DNA from 3 places in the Erwinia sp. AK-PDG3-5 genome. Region 1 is predicted to be linked to each of the others. Evidence: predicted binding sites of a transcription regulator. Region 1 holds the regulator's gene; each other region holds the start of a gene.
What was found. Region 1 encodes Fur, which represses iron uptake genes when iron is present. Its sites were predicted from a motif close to ATAATAATGAGAACNACTATCAA; they were not measured.
Positions count from the first base shown of each region.

Region 2: a site for Fur is predicted at 3,052-3,074, ahead of ftnA (non-heme ferritin). Genes of this name have one in related genera too.
Region 3: a site for Fur is predicted at 3,146-3,168, ahead of AC1UKS_RS01410 (TonB-dependent siderophore receptor). Genes of this name have one in related genera too.

Region 1 is NZ_CM165967.1:3,319,164-3,324,699, forward strand. It holds gene ybfF (esterase) at 1-270, shown strand, start outside; gene ybfE (LexA regulated protein) at 418-699, shown strand; gene fldA (flavodoxin FldA) at 850-1,380, shown strand; gene fur (ferric iron uptake transcriptional regulator) at 1,739-2,182, shown strand; gene AC1UKS_RS15405 (beta-N-acetylhexosaminidase) at 2,243-4,897, opposite strand; gene chiP (chitoporin ChiP) at 4,955-5,536, opposite strand, start outside.
Region 2 is NZ_CM165967.1:806,043-811,578, forward strand. It holds gene AC1UKS_RS03675 (M20 family metallo-hydrolase) at 1-1,068, opposite strand, end outside; gene AC1UKS_RS03680 (LysR family transcriptional regulator) at 1,339-2,262, shown strand; gene ftnA (non-heme ferritin) at 2,356-2,865, opposite strand; gene AC1UKS_RS03690 (sugar-binding transcriptional regulator) at 3,155-4,054, opposite strand; gene AC1UKS_RS03695 (tagatose-bisphosphate aldolase) at 4,324-5,265, shown strand; gene AC1UKS_RS03700 (P-loop nucleotide/nucleoside kinase family protein) at 5,258-5,536, shown strand, end outside.
Region 3 is NZ_CM165967.1:317,297-322,832, forward strand. It holds gene otnK (3-oxo-tetronate kinase) at 1-1,076, opposite strand, end outside; gene ltnD (L-threonate dehydrogenase) at 1,076-1,990, opposite strand; gene ygbI (DNA-binding transcriptional repressor YgbI) at 2,303-3,064, shown strand; gene AC1UKS_RS01410 (TonB-dependent siderophore receptor) at 3,206-5,329, shown strand; gene AC1UKS_RS01415 (ABC transporter substrate-binding protein) at 5,353-5,536, shown strand, end outside.

The sequences.
Region 1 (5,536 bases):
TTTCAGCAAGGGGAATGGCGGTTTAACGTGCCGGTGCTGTGGCAGTGCTACGATCGGATTATTGGCTGGCAGCCGGTTCCGGCCTGGGAGCATCCCGCGCTGTTTATTCGCGGCGAACGTTCCCCCTACCTGGCCGATGAATATCGTGATGCCCTGCTGGCTCAGTTTCCCAAAGCCCGCGCGCATGTGGTCAACGGTGCCGGACACTGGGTCCATGCCGAGAAACCTGATGCTGTTTTGCGCGCAATCCGCCGTTTTTTTGCGCTGTAAAAACAATTATATCCTGAGATGGCTAAATCATTGTCGTCATGACTTTCGCTGGGGTATGATGGCGCGCTAAAAATCTGTCGCTGCACGAATTTCAGCCGACATCAGGCCTGAACCATCAGAACTCCAGCCTTTCAGTATCACGATTCTATGGCAAAAGAAAACACGGACCGCACCACGATCGATCTGTTCGCAGATGACCGTCGCCCGGGACGACCAAAAACCAATCCGCTGACGCGTGATGAGCAGCTGCGTATCAACAAACGCAACCAGCTCAAGCGCGATAAGGTGCGCGGGCTGAAGCGCGTTGAACTGAAAATGAACAGTGACGCGGTTGATGCTCTGAACCAGCTTGCCGAGCAGCGTAATATGAGCCGCAGCGAGCTGATTGAAGAAATGGTCATGGCGCAGTTGGCCGATCGGGACCGCTGAACAGGCGCTTTCAGCCCCCCCCGGTGAAGCACAAAGCGACAAAAGCAGGCGGATTACTCATTTATCCCCCTGTAGCTGTCTGCTATCATTGCCGGTATCTGTAATAAGCAGCCTTTACCCTATCAATACGTTTCAAGAGGTTAGTAAGTCATGGCAATCGTAGGCATTTTCTTTGGCAGCGATACGGGCAATACAGAAAACATTGCAAAAGTGATCCAAAAGCAGCTCGGTAAAGAGGTGGCTGAAGTTCATGATATCGCTAAAAGCAGCAAAGAAGACCTTGAAGCCTTTGATATTCTGCTGCTCGGTATCCCAACCTGGTACTACGGCGAAGCGCAGTGCGACTGGGATGATTTCTTCCCGACGTTGGAAGAAATTGATTTCAACGGCAAGCTTGTTGCGCTGTTCGGCTGTGGCGATCAGGAAGATTACGCTGAGTACTTCTGTGACGCGATGGGCACCATCCGCGACATTATTGAGCCTAAAGGCGCGGTGATCGTCGGCCACTGGCCAACTGAAGGCTACCATTTTGAAGCCTCGAAAGGGCTGGCGGATGATAAGCACTTCCTCGGTCTGGCTATTGACGAAGATCGTCAGCCAGAACTCACCAGTGAGCGCACCGAGCAGTGGGTCAAACAGATTTATGACGAGCTCCAGCTGAAAGAAATCCTGGAAGCGTAATCAGACCGGCCTGATTGGGAGGTATCTCACATCAGGCCAGTGGTTTTTTCTATAGAAGTAATAGACACATTTTTGTAACTTTCATCTGCAAATCTGTAAAATATCGCCATCGGTCACCCGCTTTCTCAGCGCCTTTCGCTCTAATAGCGACTATGATGAGGCAGAGCGAAATGTTAGCCCAACCGCTTGCTCTCACGGACGTAACGACTCTTCTCCTTACCTCCCTTGATTGAGATGCATCAGCGGTGTTCATTTCGAAATATCAGTTCTATAATGAGACGTTTGGCTTTTCGCGACGACCGATGTTCAGGGCTTTTCAGCCACAAAGTGACTAGCAAAGTAACAGGACAATATCCGCATGACTGACAATAACACCGCATTAAAGAAGGCCGGCCTGAAAGTCACGCTTCCACGACTTAAAATTCTGGAAGTACTTCAGGAACCTGAGGGCCATCACGTCAGTGCGGAAGACTTGTATAAGCGTCTGATTGACATGGGCGAAGAGATTGGTCTGGCGACGGTTTACCGCGTTCTTAACCAATTTGATGATGCCGGGATCGTTACCCGTCATAATTTCGAAGGTGGTAAATCCGTTTTCGAACTGACTCAGCAGCATCACCACGATCATCTGATTTGCCTGGATTGTGGCAAGGTGATCGAGTTCCGTGATGAAAACATCGAAGCTCGCCAGCGTGATATTGCCACGCGCCACGGCATCAAACTCAGTAACCACAGCCTGTACCTTTATGGTCACTGCTCAACCGGTGACTGCCGTGAAGATGAGACGCTGCACGACAAGTAATCTACACTAACAGCAAAAAACCGGTGATCTTTCACCGGTTTTTTTTTGCCTGTAGACCCGTTACAGCGTTTCCGTCCGGCTGACGCGCAGACCATCAGGACTGCGCGTACGCAGCAAAACCTTACCCGCCGCCGCCGGCGGTTGATCCGCCTGCCACTGCTGCCAGGTCGCCCCTTCGTCCAGGCTGTACTCAACGGCTAAGCCCGGTAACTCGGTATTGACCATCAGCTTCCCGTCCTGCACCACCCCACCGGGTATCGGCAAGCGATAGGCAATGCCGGCTTTATCCAGTTTTGCCAACTCATGTTGCCCCAGAAGATTGGCAAACCGCTGCCAGTCCTTCAGCTGAGCCTGCTGGTCAACAAAGCGAGTTTTGCCGCCGGTATACTCTTTGCCGGCTTTATAATCCTGCTCCCAGGCTGCGCGGTGCCAGGCGCGTTCAGCCACGGAAAGAATGCGAGGGAAAAGCTTGTACTCCACCTGCGCGTCGGTACGGGTGGTTTCACTCCACAGTTGAGCGGAGATGCCGTGAGCGCCGGGCCAGGGCTTGTCAGTTTTAGCCGTGAAGGGTTTGCCGTCGCGATCGACGGAAGTCTCGGCGTTTTGTGGCAAGTTATCCGGCGCGAAGTGGAAGATTTTTCGTTCATCGGTAAAGCGTGTTCCCCAGTAGTATCCCCGCTCCAGCGGATTCACCTCGGCAGGAAAATCGAGATACAGGTAATCCGGATTGGAGACGATCACGTCATAACCTTTGCTTGCCCAGTCATTGGCAGAATCAAAACCGCCCCAAAACAGCGTATCCCAGAAGTTGACCGCAACCCTGTCCGTTGCAAAGGCTTTGGCATTTATAGCGTCTTTAATACCATCCTGCCAGGCGTGCATCTTGCCGATACCGTGTGCCTTAACCTGCTTGCTGACGTTTAGGGCAAAGTCGCTCGGCAGATGATCCAGGTCTTCGATCTTTCCTTCTTCAATCATCACCTGGCAGACCTGAGATTTTGCCCACGGCTTATCTTGCTGGCTTAAGTCCAGTAAACCGGTGCCTGCAACGGGAGTGTTCTTATCCGAATAGCCGGATCCTAAGCGAATATTTTTGGCTTCATCCCCGCCGAAATGCCAGGTCTTCAGCGGCTGTCCGGCGGCGTTATGCATCGCCTGAATTTCACCTATCACCTTATCGGTAAAGCGTAACGAAGAGCTCAGGCACGGATTGAGATAGCTGGTGCGATCGTAAAGCTGCACGGAGGTGGTGTTGGAATTGTCGCTGGGATCAAGCAGGCGGAATTCATTGGCTTCTTTTTCCTGACCGGCATTGAACAAGCGATCGTAACGCGCTTCCATCGAGATTACCGCTGCCCGGGCGTGGGCCGGCATATCGATTTCCGGGATGACCTGAATGCCGCGCGCATCAGCATACTTTACAATATCGATATACTGCTGACGGCTGAAATGACCGCTGCCACTGTTATCACTGTTTGGTCCCGATCCCAACTGCGGCAGCAAACAGCGCTTCTCTTCGAGATCATGACAACGCTTGCTGCCAATCTCGGTTAACTCCGGCAGGCCTGGAATTTCAATACGCCAGCCTTCATCGTCGGTCAGATGGAAATGGAAAACGTTGAGTTTCCACGCCGCCATCTGGTCAAGCAAGCGCAGTACCCCCTCTTTGCTGTGGAAGTTGCGCGCCACATCAAGGAACACCGCACGGTATTGGAAACGCGGCGCATCGCTGGCCTTTAACGTCGCCACTTTCAGGCTGCCATCGGCCGGGATCAGCGACAGGATCGACTGTAAACCGTAGAACACGCCGCTCTGGTCATAACCCACCACTTCAGCCTTGTCCTTGCCAATATTCAGCGTGTATCCCCCCGGAACGGCCAACTTTTTATCGAACCCTTTTTGGCTCACCCGGGTGGTAATCGGGTATCCATTGGGCTGCGCTTTGATACCCATCAACGCAAAACGCTGCTGTATGGCGTCGGCTTTCTCTGCCGACAGGCTTGCGAGTTCCAGCTTGACCCCAGCAGAGAGATCCGCATCATCAGAGAACACCGAAACCTTCAACGGGGTGGGAAGGATTTGCCCACGTAAAGTGGACGCGGCCATCGGGGCGACATCGCTGTTTTTAGTAAAGCGGCCCTGGGCATCCATCAACAGGTTCTTATCATCTGCGGTGCGCTTCCACTGTGTGCCAAAAGGCTCCACAAAATCGGTCAGTTCCTCGGTATCCGTGCTGACGAGGATTTTCGGCGTGGCATCGCCAGAGGTCGCATACCAACGCGGCATCACATCGGTAATAAACAGCTGCCAGTATTCATTCACGATCGGGATCTCGATGGTTTCACCCGCCGCAATGCCTTTGAATTTGTCTGTCGGCTCCAGACGGGTTAAATCCCCGACGATATGCACCATGCGAAACTGATCGCTTTCGACCTTTAGCGTTTCATGCACGTTAGACATATAAATCGCCCAGTCTTTGCTGTCGATGGCGGGGCCAGGATTGGTGAAGCTAATGGTTGCGCGGTTACAGGAGGCCCAGTCAGCCCCCAGTCCGGCGCAATCCACGCCATGCTGGGCGGCAAGATTGTCCGTCACTTTGTACTTCACGCCAAACTGGCTGATTTGATCGATTAACTGCTGGTTGGCGGCTGCTCCACCACTGGCTAACGCAGATATCAGCGCAAGCGATATCATACTGGCTCTGAGCTTTTTCATCCTTTATTCCTTGTCCGTAGGTAAGTCGTTTTTCTTCATTTCGCCGCAAGACTCACGTCACAAAATTGTGAAGGGTGCAGTGACGATAAATTTCAGATCCTTTTCATCCTGGAAGATATTGCCGTAGCCGCCGCCCCAGCTGGGAAGGGTGGAATGGTTATTGAATCGGGTGAAGTGCAGCTTGAATAGGGTGTCTTTCGCCCTGCCCTCCTGCACTTTGTAAAGCAGGTCCAGATTCCAGGCAGATTCTTTCAGACGGGTGTGTTGGTTATACATCGGTTTGCTGTTGGGTTTGGCATCCCAGCCGTAAGCATAGGAGGTGCCGATCGAAAGGCCCGGCAGGCCCCAGCCTTTCAGCTCATACAACACGCCGGCAAACAGGGCTTTCTCGCCGTTCGCGTTAAAGTCGGAACGGGAATCCCACCAGACATCCAGCCGACCGTTTGAGGTGGCATAACCCGGCGTCATGCGTTGCAGGAAGAAGCCCTGATTTCCCTCGGCCTTGACCCAGGTGCCTTCAAGACGCAGATCGAAAGGCCCCGCGCTGTAACCCAAGGTCAGCGCCTGCAGCCAGGCCAGGCCGTCATAGACATCATTACTGTTGGCTGCGCCACCGCGCTCTTTGTCCCGGGCACCATA
Region 2 (5,536 bases), 2.2 Mb from region 1:
GGCCTGCTGGCGAATATAGTTGACCCACGGCTGGGTCGGCTTGCTGCTGCGGGCCGCACCCATCAGCGTCACCTCGTGCTGCACGCCATACATCGCCGCCGCGCCCGCCAGTGCCTGCAGGGTTTTCTGGTAGATAAAGTCGTTAATGTCGTTGGTTGCGCCACGGGTTTCCACCTTCATAAAGGCGCGATCGGCCACCACGTTACGGCCGGTGCCGCCCTGCAGCACGCCGACGTTGATGCGCGAGCTGCCGCCGCTGTGCTGCGGTAAGGTATGCAGCGCCAGCGTGGCCTGAGCCGCCGCCAGCAGGGCATTGTTCCCTTCTTCCGGCCGTGCACCGGCGTGGGAGGCGACGCCACGGAAGGTGACATCGAGCTTGGTAGTGGCCATAAAATTATCGCTGCCGCAGACCAGCTCTCCGGCCGGGACGCCGGTGCCGATATGGATGGCGGTAAAGAAATCGACGTCATCCACCACGCCGGCCGCAACCATCGATTTCGCACCGCGCGTGCCTTCTTCGGCCGGCTGGAAAATCAGCTTGATGGTGCCGCACAGCTGGGACTCAAACTGCTTCAGCACCTGAGCCAGCCCCAGGCCTATCGAGGTGTGACCATCGTGGCCGCAGGCATGCATCATGCCCTCGTTGCAGGAGGCAAACCCGTCGGCGAACGGGCGGTGTTCTTCCGCCTGCAGCTCAATCACGTCCAGCGCATCCATATCCACCCGAAAAGCCATCACCGGACCTGGGCGGCCGGTGTCTAAGGTGGCGACGATGCCACAAAAGCCGCCGGAAAAATGTGACAGCCATTGCGGCAGGGCGCCCTGGCTGAGCGCCCGCTGCTCCTGCTGCGCCAGCACCTCGGCAGACGGCAGGCCCATGCGGGCGTCAGCGTCGATCACCTCTCTGCCCAGCTTGAGCGGGTATCCCAGCCGGTGCAGCTCTTCGGCCACCAGGGTGGCGGTGCGGAATTCTAACCAGCCGGACTCGGCATATTTGTGCAGGTCGCGTCGTCGGGTTTGCAGGGTGGGGGCGATTTCACGGACGAAATCAGCAACAGCTTGTTCCATTTTCTCTTCCTCAGAATGACAGGATAAATTTTGCAGGCAGCAAAACGGGCCCGAAATTTATCAGGGACGGGTAAACAGGTGTCTGGATACGGGCGCAAAAAGCCGCGCCGGGTCAGTCAAAAACGATGTTGCCGGGGGTACCAAATGGCCAACAGAAGGGCCGGGTGGAGAATGTGTCTTTTTTTTGACTGTACACATTGGCAGCAGGGGGAAGAAGATGCCAATATCTTTGCCTTGATAAACACCGGTTATCACCACTGTCGAGGTTTTATGCCTGCTTCCATTAAGCTTCATCAGCTCCGTGCCTTTGTCGATGTCACCCGGTCGGGCAGTATCCGTGCCGCCGCCCGCGCATCCAATTTGTCTCAGCCGGCGTTAACTAAATCGATTCAGGAGCTGGAGGAAGTCCTTGGTGCGCGGCTGTTTATCCGCCGCAGGCAGGGGGTTGAGTTGACCGATGTCGGCGATAATTTCTTTCAACATGCCAGCCTGATCCTCGAAGAGTTACGGGTGGCGCAGGAGGATATTCAGCAGCGGCTGGGCCATGCCGGCGGGTCGGTCAACATTGGCGTGGGCGGAAGTATTGCCCGCACCATTATGCCGCAGGTGATAACTCAGTTTCATCGCCAGTACCCCAAGGTGAAGGTCAGAATTGTTGAAGGTCAGCTGGTGTCGATGATCCCCGAACTGCGTCAGGGCGAGCTGGATTTCACCATCAATACCTATTATCAGAGCCATCTGGATAATGAACTCAGCTACGAGCGTCTTATGGAGCGGGAATATCGGGTGGTGGTGCGCAAAGGGCATCCGCTGGAACACGCTACCTCGCTGGCGGAGTTGCAAGATTGCGACTGGACAATGCCGACGCCGAAGGGCAGTTACTACCGCTTGCTGCACGAGCTGTTTACCGATATGGGCATGGCCCCGGCGATCAGCGTCACCTGCGAAACCTTTATGGCCTGCACCAGCCTGGTGGCGCAAAGTGACTTTGTCAGCATCCTCTCGCTGGATGTGATTTCCGATCCGATCCTCGGCAATCATCTGGTGGCACTAAAGATTAAGGAGCCGCTGCCCAAAGCGACCTTCTATTTAATTCAACGCAAGGACACCACGCTCACCCCAATGGGCGCGCACCTCGCCAGGCTGTTCAGGATGCATTGCCAGGGCGTCAAATTCCCGCTTGAAGAGCAGTAAGCCCCGTTTTCCCTGCCGCTGAAAAGCAAAACGCCTGACAAATGCTGTCAGGCGTTTTTTTAGCTTGGGCTATAGCGCCCAAACTGACGCGGCTTAAGCCTGTGGGGTGCTGGTGGTGCTCATCTTCATCAGATCTTTATCAACGAAGAACATGCCCTGTCCACCGGTGCCAACCAGCGCCAGTTTATCCAGCACGGATTTGAACAGCTTCTCTTCTTCGTGCTGCTCGGAAACGTACCACTGCAGGAAGTTAAAGGTTGAGTAGTCCTGAGTGGTCATTGAGGCGTGCGCCAGCTCGTTGATCTTGCCGGTGATCAGCTTCTCGTGCTCGTAAGCCTGCTCCAGCACTTCGTTCAGCGAGTTAAAGGTTACCGGCGGAGCCGCAATGCTGCCCAGTACCGGCATCGCGCCGGTGTCGCTCAGGTAGTTAAACAGACGCTGCATATGCTGCATCTCTTCTACGGAATGTTCACGCATAAAGGCCGCAGCCCCTTCAAAACCTTTGTCAGCACACCAGGCGCTCATCTGCAGATACAGATTGGCAGAGTAGAACTCCAGGTTTAATTGATCGTTCAGTTTGGCGGTCATGTCGGCAGTCAGCATAAAGGCTCCATTAGCGATGATGGGATATTATTAGAAGTGTCATTGGGCGCAATTATGCACGCATGTTGCCTAAATAAAAACCGTTACTTGCGGCTTTTATCTTATTATTTGCTGTTCGTAACATTATGATAGTTAAGTGATAACTATTCTCGCCTTAATACCAATTATTCAATTTTCCAAATGGTTTTGATAACCATTCTTATTGTTATTTGCGCGGAAAGATAATTCTGAAAAACGCATAACATGCTGATAAAAATAACGCCCCCGAATAAATCAGGGGGAATTATTATCACTCCACCATCAAGCGGTCGAGGATTGCCTGGGCGGTGGTGACATCGGTCACCAGCGCGTTGATCATCCCGGAGCGCACCGCGCCAATGATGCCAGCCGCTTTTTCCGGCGTGGCCGCCACGCCAATACTCAGCGTGGTATTGCGCAGCTGGGCGGTGGAGGCGGCGATCATCCGCTCTTCGCCATCCCAGTGCAGGATCTCACCGCTTTCGGTGACGTAATGCCGCAGCACGTCGCCCGCCGCCTGGCTTAGCGCCTGCTCATTGGCAGTGGCAGTGGTGGTTTCTGACGGGGCGGGCAGATGATGGGTTAAGCCCACGCCGACAATCGCCACGTCGAGATTATCCCACAGTGAAATAATTTGCTGTACGCCCGCATCAGCCAGAAATGCCTCCCGCAACATTGGCGAGGTCAGGTAAGGCGCATGCAGGAAATGCGGCACGCCGCCCATCTGTTCCGCCGCCTGACGGACAAATTCATTGATCTGAAAATGTGCCGCCGCCTGCTGCATCCCGCCATTCATCGCGACCGTCATCACGCCAGGGATTTTGGGCAGGCCGCCCATCGTCACTTCCCGCACCGCGCGGCCCCAGCCAATGCCAATCACCGAACCGGCCGCCAGATCGGCCTGCTGCAGCAAGCCCGCCAGCGGCGTGGCCAGCGAGCCGAGGATATTGGTCGGCGGTGGCTCCACCACGGCGGCGCTTTTCAGCCCCAGCCGCTGGATAAGATCGGCGGTGATCTCTTCAGGCGACGTCAGTTCCACCACCTCGATCCGCACGATCCCCGCCGCGCGGGCTTTGTTCAGCAGCCGCGAGATGGTGGCGGTCGATACGCCCAGTTTTTTAGCAATGTCCACCTGAGCCATGTCTGACTGATAGTGCAACTTTGCCACCATATGCATCATCGCCCGCGTTGTCGCGGCGTCTTGTAAAAGAGGTTCTTTCAGCTTGAAATTCCTTTCTGCAATGTATTACACTCAGTTCATCGATTGAAGGATTATTGCGCAACACCCCACAAATTGCAATGCGTATACCCGGCAACAACCCTGACAGGACGCCGCATCAGCACTGATGCTACAGGGGGGATCGGGTATGAAGTCGCACACTGAAAAATGAGGCTGTAACCGTGTTCTAAAACTGAAAAACTGTCCAGGAGACAAAAATAATGTCACATATGTCAACGTCAGAACTGCGTGGTTATCAACAGATCTGCGGCAGCAACGGCGCAATGCTGGTCATTGCCTGCGATCAACGTGGTGCAATGCGCAGCCTGCTCTCATCCGACCCGGATCAGCAGAAAGCCATTTCCGAACAGCAGCTCGGTCGCATCAAGGCGGATATCACCCAGTATCTGGCAAGCCAGGCCTCATGCGTGCTGGTGGATCCGGTCTGTGCGGTCCCCGATTTGGTAGATGACGGCATCATTGCCCGCGACACCGCGCTGCTGATTGGGCTGGATGCCTCAGGCTGGGATACCACCGCCGAAGGCTACCGCAATTCACGTCTGGTGGAAGGCATCAACGCCCGCCGCGTGCGTGAACTGGGCGGCAACGGTGGCAAAATCATGGTCTACCTGCGTGCCGATCGTCCGGAGGCCAACGACCACAACCTCGCTATTCTCCGCCATTGTATTGAAGACTTCAGCAAAGAAGATCTGCTGCTGGTGGTCGAGTTTCTTACCTATCAGTTAGAAGGCGAGAGCGATGCGGACTATAAAAGCAAGGTCCCGTCGCTTATCTTTGAAGGCACCAAACTGTCGCTGGATTGCGGTGCGAAAGTGCTGAAAATTCCTTACCCAGGATCGCCTGCCGCCTGTGCCGCCATCACTGAAATTTCCGGCGATGTGCCGTGGGCCGTGCTCTCCGCCGGTGTTGACCACGCAACCTTCCTCGGCCAGGTGGCCGATGCCATGAGCAATGGGGCTTCCGGTGTGATTGCAGGCCGTGCATTATGGAAAGATTGCATCTCGCTGGACCGCACGGTGACCCGTGAAAAGCTGGAAACCTTAGCGGTGCCAAGACTGCGGGAGATTCAGGCGGTTATCGGGAAATATTTTACCGCCGCCCCGGCGGAAGTAAAAAGCGAGGAGCAGGTCAATCATGTCTGATGGAAGGGCAACCGCCAGCCACGCCGCCCCGGTCAACACCGGTAAACGCGTCGTGATGGTTAACGGCATCCCCGCTTCGGGAAAAAGCAGCATCGCGCGGGCATTATCGCAGGCAACCGGCTGGCCCGTGTTGTCGGTGGACGGCATTAAAGAACCGTTTATGCAGCAGTTCGAACAGCTGGATCGTCCGCTTAATCGTCGGCTGGGCATTGCCAGCTATCAGGCCATTTGGTCTGTGATTGCCGCAGCGCCACAAGGCTGCACCTTTATT
Region 3 (5,536 bases), 1.8 Mb from region 1:
GCGACGATAAAGCGCTGCCAGCCACGCTGTTGCAGTTCTCGCACCACTGCGGCAAACAGCTGCTCGACCGCTTCACTGCTTTCTTCGGCCCCATACTGTTGCTGAATACGCTTAAGGGTTTCCGGTTCAGAGGTGGCGAACAGCAGCGGTGCCAGGCTTTCGCCGCTGTGCTGCGCGACCCAGTCACAGAGCTCGATCGCATAGGCGTCACGCTGTGCCAGCGCGCGTTCCACGTCGACCGCCAGAGACGCCGCCTGATCGCGGTAACGCGCCACCTGACGATTGGTCATGGTAGAGCATGAGCCGGACAGTACCACCGCGCGTTCCCCCTGCGGCGTGCCGGCGGCCTGCGCCTGCGCGCTGTTATGGGCGCTGCTTGCCCACTGACGGGCCAGACCGATCGCCAGGCCGGAACCGCCGGTCACCAGCGTCATTTCCCGCAGCGCTTCGCCCTGGGTCAACAGATGCTGTTCGTTCAGCGCATCCAGCACCACATAACGCACGCCCTGTTGTTTCAGTTCAGCCAGCGCATGACGCACGGCGTCGGCACCCCGATCCAGCGTCTGGCTGTTGATCAGTCCGGCTTTGCCTTCACTCTGGGCTTCCATCAGACGCAGCAGGTTGCTGTCGGTCATCGGCGTCACCGGATGGTGGCGCATACCGGAATCCGACAGCAGCTGATCCATCACAAACAGATGTCCCTGATACACCGTGCGGCCATTGACCGGCAGTGACGGGGAGATGATGGTCTGGGTTTCGCCCAGCGCGGCCAGCAGCGCGTCGGTAACCGGACCGATGTTGCCTTTGACGGTGCTGTCGAAGGTCGAGCAGTATTTAAAGTAGAAGCGCTCGCAGCCCTGTTGCTGTAGCCATGCCAGCGCCTGCAACGAGTCGGCAACCGCCTTCTCCGCTGCGCAGGAGCGGGATTTCAGGCTGACAACAATCGCCTCAGCCTCCAATGCCAGCGGCTCGGCCGGCACGCCATTTACCTGTACCGTCGCCATGCCGTTCTGCACCAGGAAGCTGGCGATATCGGTGGCACCGGTAAAGTCATCTGCTATCACGCCCAGGCGCATTATTGCGGCTCCTTTTTCGCTGGCAGGGTAATGCCACTGAAGATTTTGATCACCGCGCTGTCGTCTTCACGGCCATAGCCGGCGTTGCTGGCGGAGGTGAACATAGTAAAGGCGGTGGAGGCCAGCGGCAGCGGGAAGTGCAGCGCTTTGGCGGTGTCGGCCACCAGACCCAAATCTTTGACAAAGATATCCACCGCCGATTTTGGCGAGTAATCACCGTCCACCACGTGACGCATACGGTTCTCAAACATCCACGAGTTCCCCGCTGCGTTGGTGACCACGTCATACATGGTATCCAGCGGAATACCGGCGCGCGCCGCCAGCGCCATCGCTTCGGCACCGGCGGCAATATGCACGCCTGCCAGCAGCTGGTGGATGATTTTCACCGTCGAGCCGAGACCGATTTCGCTACCAATGCGGTAGACCTTGCCTGCCACGGCATCCAGCACCGGTTGCAGCAGCGCAAAGGCCTTATCGCTGCCGGAGGCCATTACCGTCATCTCGCCCAGCGCCGCTTTCGCCGCACCGCCAGAGACCGGCGCATCCAGCATAATCAGCTGATGCTCCGCCAGACGCTGTTCAATCAGCAGCGCATCCTGCGAAGAGATGGTGGAGGACACCATTACCGCGGTCCCGGGCTTCAGATGGGCCGCCAGGCCGTTATCACCAAACAGGATCTGGTTCACCTGCTGCGCATTGACCACCAACAACAGCACCGCATCTAACTGTTCGGCAAAGCCATCCGCACGGGTTTCGGCCGCTTTGGCTCCGCTGCTCAGCAGCGTTTGCAGCGCGGCGGGATTCAGGTCAACACCGTAGGTGTTCAGGCCGGCTTTGATACAGGATTGCGCCGCGCCCATGCCCATAGACCCGAGGCCAACGACACAGACCGACATTGATGATGCGTTAGGCATACGCTCTCCGTGTTAATTTAGGTGATTATTTGTTTTGTTGTGTGAAGTATAGGCGCTTTTATCGCCAGACTTGGTGACCTGTATCACATTAATTAACAGTAATTAACCTGTATTTCACAAGGTTTAACATGCCTGTGAATCGCGTTATAAAGTATTAAATCCTTTATTATCAGTGGCATGTGTCTTTGTGTCTGCTGATCAAAACCTGAGCAGTTCCCCGAGTGCGTGATAAAATGATAAAAATTGGGGTGCAGACCGCGCCTCAGCTCCATTACACTTGTCCCGCAGATAACCCGCTCACAAGGAGAGACCATGATCCCGGTCGAAAGACATCAACAAATTTTAGCGCTGGTGCAGGAAAAGGGCGTGGTGAGCATTGCTGAACTGACCGATCGGCTGGCGGTGTCGCATATGACCATCCGACGGGATCTGCAGAAGCTGGAAGAGCAGGGCGCGGTCATGCTGGTGTCGGGCGGCGTGCGATCGACCGAGCGACTGGCCAGCGAGCCGTCACATCTGGATAAAACCAGTATGTTCAGCCAGGAGAAGCAGGCGATTGGCGAAGCGGCGGCCCGGCATATTCCCCGTAACAGCTGCATCTATCTGGATGCCGGCACCACCACGCTGGCGCTGGCCCGCGAGCTGGGTATGCGGGACGATTTAACCATCGTCACCAATGACTTTGTGATTGCCAACTTCTTTATCGACAACAGCCAGTGCCGGATGATCCACACCGGCGGCACGCTCTGTCGCGATAACCGCTCCTGCGTCGGCGATGCGGCGGCGCTGGCGTTGCAGGGACTGTCGATTGATATCGCCTTTATCTCCGCGTCCTGCTGGGGAATGCGCGGGATCTTCACCCCCGATGCGGAGAAGATCACCGTAAAGCGTGCGGTAAGTGAAGTGAGCCGCAAACGGGTGCTGCTGGCTGACAGCTCAAAATACAACAAGATCGCCACCTTCCTCGCGCTGCCGCTGGCCCGCTTTGACGCGATTATTACCGATCCCTATCTGCCGGACTCCGCCCGCCAGGAAATGGCGGCGCTGGAAATCGAGATCACGCTGGCCAGTTAACGGCGTGTCGCACGATGTAGAAAGGGCCTTCTGGCCCTTTTTTTATTTACTAAAAGGCGCAGGCTATTAGTGAGATTGATAATGACAATGAAAGTTATTATCATTCGCGCACAAAAACACTAACAACATCGCAATCACTTTATGAAAACGCCACGTTTCTCCTTTTCCACCTTCACGCGCCTCCATGGAAAACCGCATTTAGTTCTGTTTGTCAGCCTGCTGGGCAGCGGCTCCGCGCTGGCGGCAGAGAGCACCCTGACCGTCAATGCCGATCCGGCGACGGCGGTGGGCAGCTACAGCCAGGATACCGCGACCATTGGCGGCACCACCGCCACACCGCGTAACGACACCCCGCAGTCGGTCAGCGTGGTGACGTCGCAGGTGATCAAAGATTACCAGGTCAAAACCGTTAACGACGCGATGAAGTTTGTCAGCGGCGTCACCCAGGGCAATACGCTCGGGGGTATTGAAGATGGCTTCGTTAAGCGTGGCTTTGGCGCCAACTCTGACGGATCGATTTTCCTCGATGGCATCCGCAGCAATCAGGGCCTGTCGATGGATTCAACCATCGATCGTGTGGAAGTGCTGAAAGGCTCGGCTTCCCTGATGTACGGCATTCTCAATCCTGGCGGCGTGATCAATCTGGTCAGCAAAAAGCCGCAGTATGAGTGGAATACCCATATCAGCGGCGAATCCAGCAGCTTCGGCGGCGGTGCCGGTACGGTGGACATCACCGGTCCGCTCGGCAATGGTTTTGCCTTCCGGTTGATTGCCGAACGCCAGCGCGAAGATTACTGGCGCAACTTCGGCGTGAACCAGCATACGCTGATTGCCCCTTCCCTGAGTTGGTTTGGCGAGAAAGCCTCGTTCAATATCAGCTACATGGAAAATAAATACGATATCCCGTATGACCGTGGCACCGCCTTTATCAACAAAAAACCGGTCGATATTCCGTATAACGAACGGCTGGACGACAGCGCCAACCATGCTTACGGCAAAAATAAGCGGCTGAACGTCAATTACGGCTATAACCTTGATGACACCTGGGCGACCCACGTTAATTATGGCTGGATGCAGCGCCGCTATGACAGCAACGAAGTCAGGGCCACCGCTATCGACACCACCACCGGGATTGTCTCGCGCCGCGCGGACGCCAACCGTGGCTTTAACCATCAGACCACCTATCTGTCATGGGATATCGGCGGCAGCCCGGAGATCTGGGGCTTGCAGCACGATCTGATGCTCGGCGTGGACTACGAGCAGGACGAAACCTATAAGGCCTATTCCTATCGCGGCAAAGTTTCCAAAACCTTCAATATGTACGACCCGGTTTATGGTGAAGAACCGGTGGTCAGCAGCAGCACCGTCAGCGACACGATCAGCAACCTGCGAACCAACCTCTACAGCCGGTCAGTGTTTGCCAAAGACAGCATTCACCTGACCGATAAGTGGATCGCGGTGTTGGGCGGCCGTTTCCAGCGTTACACCCAGACCGCCAGCAGCGGCTGGACCAATCCCGCTACCACGCTGAACGATCGGGGCGACAGCTTCCTGCCACAGGCGGGGCTGGTGTATAAAGTCCTGCCGGATCTGTCGCTTTACGGCAGCTACAGCCAGTCCTTTACCCCGTCGACGCAAACCGATGACGACGGCAACGTCGCCTCGACTGAAAAAGGCACCACCTATGAAGTCGGTGCCAAGTGGCAGGTGGTGCCGGCGGTTTCTGCCACGCTGGCGCTGTACCGCATTGATGAAAAAGACATGTCGGTATTTATCAACGGCGTGACCCGTAACATTCCGAAAGCCCGCTCAACCGGCGCTGAAGTTGAAATCAACGGCGAAGTGGCAAAGGACTGGAACCTGACGGCGACCTACAGCTATGACAAAACCGAGATCGTTGAGGACAACCTTAACCCGGATAACGTCGGCAACCGTCTGGTCAACGCGCCAACCAATATGGGCAGCCTGTATCTGAGCCACACCCTGCGCTTCTCCTGGCTGCCGGGCGAACTGCGTATTGGCGGCGGCGGACGCTACGTCGGCAGCCGTGCTGGCGATCCTGAAAACAGCTTCACCATGCCGGACTACACCGTGGCGGATGCCTTTATCGCCTGGGACAGCCAGCTGGTGGGGAAACATACGCAGCTGAAGCTGAATATGAACAACCTGTTTGATAAGGAATATTACCAGTCCAGTGGCGGTAATCTGCGGGTGAGTGAAGGCGAGCCGCGCGTAATGTATCTGCAAGCGTCTGTCGATTTCTGATAGCAAACAGAACAGGAAAAGCGATGAACAGGACATTGATCAGCCTGCTGCTGATGCTGGTCAGCAGCGTGGCGTCGGCGAAAACCATCACCGACATTCTGCAACGCAAGGTAGAGGTGCCGGATAACCCGCAGCGGATCGTGGTGGGGGAAAGCCGGATGATTTACACCCTGGCGCTGGTGGAAGAGGGCAACCCGGCGAAACGGG